Regions from separate parts of the Pseudomonas sp. A34-9 genome, predicted to be linked through region 1. Evidence: riboswitches for the same ligand, from Rfam matches in the RefSeq annotation. Region 1 holds a riboswitch; the other holds the start of a gene.

Region 1 (2,199 bases):
CGAAGCGCATGCCGAGGCGATGCAGTCTTGCCGCCCACAGCGCATGGTCGCGGACCAGCCCGACTTTGAGTGCCTGAGCCAGCAGGCCGTTGGCGATGCCGCCGAGTTTCAGCCCGGCGCCGGCCTTGAAGCTCAAGGTCTGCGCGCCATAACGATGGGCGAAGATGTCCATGTCCGGCACATCAACATTGGCCAGCAGGCGGGTGCCCATCTGCGGCATTTTGCGCAAGGTCAGGTCCAGCCAGCCCGACACCTCATGCACCTTGCCGTTTTTAAGTTGCTTGATCGGTTTGCCGGCGTAGGCGAGCACGCCTTCGATGGTCGACAGCCCCGGCATTTTCGCCGATGAGGAAATGCCATGCTCGATCGAATCAATGCGTGAAAAGTGCTGGCGCTGCTCATCGATGATCGCGGACGACAACGTCGGCACCGAGCTGCAACCACTGAGGATCGCCACGCCGGCCTGCTTCGCCCGCGCATCGAGAATGCCGATGCCGTTGACGAACGTGCGGCAGTCCGCCAGGTCGCAGTAGTTCACGCCGGCGTCGATGCAGCTTTCAGCGAGCGCATAGGATTGCCCTTGAAACGGCCCACCGGTATGGACGACCAACTGGATGTTCAGCGCGCGCAATGCGGACTTGAATTCGCCACCCATGGCATCGCCGCACCAGCCTTCGCAGACGTTGCCCGATTGATTGTTCAGCTCATCGACTTTGCGCTGCAACTTGTGCGGATCACGCCCCGAAAGCACCAGACCGATGTCCGGCATCAGCGCCAGATGCCGGCACACGATGCTGCCGAAATTTCCATAACCACCGACCACCATCACCCTGAACGGCATGCAATTTTTCCCTAAGTCATTCCCTCACACAGGCGTGCAGGATATAGGGCCGAACGCCGGCAAGCCATTCAGATCAATGGCTGCCGCTCTTGCGCGCCCGTGCAGCAGTGAACTAGCGGGCACGCCACTGCCAAGTTGACGAACGGTCATTCGAATGTTCAGATGCCGCCCAGTTTCAGGTGTCCCATGCCGCCGTGCATGGAGTGAAACGGGAAACCGGTACGTTCTTTTCGAACAAGTCCGGTGCTGCCCCCGCAACGGTATGCGCGTGATGCTTTCGATAGACCACTGTGGCCATGCGGCCATGGGAAGGTGAAAGCCTCGATACGCGCGAGCCCGGAGACCGGCCTGGAATGTCTGTTTGGCAAAATCCTGCGGTGGGCGGGCATGGGCCGGTATTGGCTGTGCGCGATGCCTTCTCCTGCATGCTCTTCTGCGAAGATACTTTTCGAGAAGACAATGATTCGACCTTTCTACACCTCGGCTCCAACCCTGTTGTTCGGCTGCCTGTTCAGCCCTCTGCTGCTGGCGGATGACGCGCCACTGGAACTCAATCAGCAAATCGTTTCCGCACCGTCGGTGGAATCCACCGCTGTCGCCGACATGGCGAAGTTCGGCAGCAAAGTCGAGATCGTCACCCGCGAACAGATCGAGCGCGCCGGCCCCAGTGCCGATGTCAGCCGCGTCATGCAGATGTTTATTCCCGGCCTGTACGTCGCGCCGAAAAACGGCCCGTTCGACTACGGCACCTATTCGCTGCTCGGCGGGCGCAACGACGACACGTTGATCCTGCTCGACGGTGTGCGCCTGAACAATCGCCTGTACGGCGGCCTCTATCTGGACACCCTGCCGGCCAACGCCATCGAACGCATCGAAGTGCTCAAGGGCGGCCAGAGCCTGTTGTTCGGTACCCAAGCCGTGTCCGGGATGATCAACATCGTCACCCGCAGCCCGCAGTCGCGCAAAGCCGCCGGCGAAGTGAACCTGGGCGTCGACAGCTTTGGCGGCACCACCGAAGACGCCCGGGTCGAGAATATCTTCACTAACGGTTTCGGCGATCTTGGTTTGCTGGCGTATGTCAGCCACAACGTTTCCGACGGTTACCAGCCCTATCGCAACCGCGACATGAACAACGTCAGCGAGAAGCACCGCGCCTACGAAGTCACCACATTCGGCGCCAAGGCGATTCAGTCGTTTGGCGATGATTCGCGGCTGGAACTGTTCTACCAATACGCCGACGCCGACCTCGACTTCGCCCGCCCGGTCGACAACCACAACACCACCAACGACCGCGTGCAGCAGATCGCCACGGCGACCTTCGAGCAGGCCATCAATGAGCGCCTGAGCTACTTCGTCAA
Region 2 (2,199 bases), 750 kb from region 1:
GCGCCAACGCCGCGCTTTCTGCCACGCCGTAGCAACCGGTGCGTTCGTAGGCGATTTGCGAATGGTGACTGAGTCGCTGTTGGTAATTGGCCAGTTGTTCACTGCTGAAATACAGCAAGGGCAGGGCCAGTTGTGCGGCAAGTTCTTGCAGGCCTGGCTCGTCGCGCTTCAAGTCGATGCTGGCCAACGCCTTGACCGCTTGTAGCTCGATACGGTGTGCCTGCAAGGCTTGGTCAAGCAAGGCGCGCAGCGTGCTGGCCGGGCAGCCGCGCTGGCAGCCCAGGCCGACCACGAAGGTCGGCGCTGCGCTGTCATCGGTCATGCGTGGTATTGACCATCGTTTTTGCGGCGGAACAACCAGGCGCTGATCAGGCCCAGGGCCAGCCAGAACGCCACGTTGGTCAACTGCGAAGCGATTTTGAACTGGGCTTCCAGTGCTTCCGGCGCGAGCATCGAATGTACTTGCGGCTGCGGCGCACCGATCACGTGCGGCACGGCGAGGATGGCGACACCGAGGATTTTCATCAGCCAGTGGCGGCTGAACACGATCAGCGACAGGCCGACAGCGGTCGAAGCGGCGGTGCCGATCCACCACATCTGGCGCGAGGCCAGATCTGCCGCAGCAGTGCCCGGCAACTCAGGCGGCAGGCCCAGGGTCGGCGCGAGGACGAAGGTGGCATAACCGGCCAGACCCCAGAGCAGGCCTTGCGAGGTTTTGGTTGGCGCGCGCAGGGTGTAGAGGCCCGCGAGCATCAGGGCGAAACCCACCGCAACCACCAGATTGCCGCCTGTGGTCGAAACCACCCGCTGCCAGCCGTCTTCCGGCTCCCAGGCTTGGGCATCGTGGGTGTGGCCGGCCATGGCGCCTTCGGCGTGTTCATGAACAGCCACCGGCTCGGCTTTCTCGTAGGTTTCAGCCTGAATAATCAGCGGTGAAACCCAGAAGCTTTGCAGCAGAGTGAGGAGCAGGGCGGCCAGCAGGCCGGTGAAACCCGCGGTTTGCGCAATACGCTTGATCATGTCGGCAGGTCTCAGTGGCACGGGAACGCGGCGCTGTGACGGGTATCGTGCGCGGCGTTGTGCACCGCTTCGATGTGCGAGAAACCGGCGAAGTAGACCAGGCTGGCGCCGAGGATCGACGCGAAGATCGCGGCGGTCAGGCGTTGGCTCAGGGTGGTGGTGCTGGCGATTTTGTCCGTGTTGCTGCCGGTGCTGCTGATGATCGACATGGCGCTTCCCTCTGGAGTGTCAGTGGGTGAATCGAGCGCATGAAAACCCCTGCGGGTCGGGCTCGCAGAGGTTCGAACAGCGCCCGCCCACCGCGGGTTTGTTATGTTCAGCGACGCACAAGTGCGTGCTGTGTGTTGCGGGCCGGTCTCCGGGCTCACGAGGGGTTGGCGTCAGGCCGACCTGCAAGCATCACCTTCCCATGCCGTGTCGGCACAGTGGTTTTGACGCTTCGCTCGCTTACCGTTGCGGGGGCAGCACCGGACTGACATGGGCTTGAGTAAAGCACATGATTCACCGGTTTCCCGTTTCACCCTGTGAAGGGCACCCGTAACAAGGTGTGTAGGAGAGCATGGGGTTGGGTTTTTAGTCAATTTTTTGGGGTGGTGGTGGGTTTGAATGATGTGGGCATATCCGTTGCTGCGGTAACGGCGGCTTAGGGTTCCGCCCTTACGGCGGGTCACTTTTTACAGACGCCTAAAAAGTAACCAAAAACGCTTGCTGGTATGACTCACCCACATAGGTAACAAAACAGTTCAAGCACATAGGTAACAGTTTTTAACTGGCACTGGTCGATTCCGAGGATCTGACCATGCCGTGGCGAGAGCTGAAACCTATGGACCTTAAAGTGATGTTCATCGCCGACTATCTGTCCGGTCGGCTCAACTTCAGTCAACTCTGTGCGGCTCACAGCATCAGTCGCAAGACTGGCTACAAGTGGGTGGCCCGCTACAACGCGGACAGCATCAATGGCTTGGCGGAGTGCAGTCGCAAGCGTCATTCTCAAACACAGGCTGTGCCGTTTGCGGTCAAAGAAGCCATTCTTGAGCTGCGGCGCCAAGGTCAAACCACGCCGGGCCCGAAAAAGATCCAGACAGCCCTGCAAGAGCGGTTTCCAGATCAGCCGCCGCCCTCCAAAACCACGATCTACAACGTGCTTAAAAAAGCGGGGCTAGTGGTGTCTCGACGGTT

The links. Region 1 has a riboswitch for cobalamin ahead of P3G59_RS16700 (TonB-dependent receptor). Riboswitches for the same ligand answer to the same signal wherever they lie in the genome.
Region 2: it holds a riboswitch for cobalamin, as region 1 does, so the genes downstream of both, P3G59_RS13345 (CbtB domain-containing protein) here and P3G59_RS16700 (TonB-dependent receptor) in region 1, are expected to answer to the same signal.

The regions. Positions count from the first base shown of each region.
Region 1 covers NZ_CP119967.1:3,748,517-3,750,715, forward strand. Annotated here, with positions in the region: gene P3G59_RS16695 (saccharopine dehydrogenase NADP-binding domain-containing protein) at 1-841, opposite strand, end outside; cobalamin riboswitch at 1,002-1,208, shown strand; gene P3G59_RS16700 (TonB-dependent receptor) at 1,301-2,199, shown strand, end outside.
Region 2 covers NZ_CP119967.1:2,993,804-2,996,002, forward strand. Annotated here, with positions in the region: gene P3G59_RS13335 (cobalamin biosynthesis protein) at 1-322, opposite strand, end outside; gene P3G59_RS13340 (CbtA family protein) at 319-1,020, opposite strand; gene P3G59_RS13345 (CbtB domain-containing protein) at 1,032-1,229, opposite strand; cobalamin riboswitch at 1,352-1,574, opposite strand; gene P3G59_RS13350 (IS481 family transposase) at 1,820-2,199, shown strand, end outside.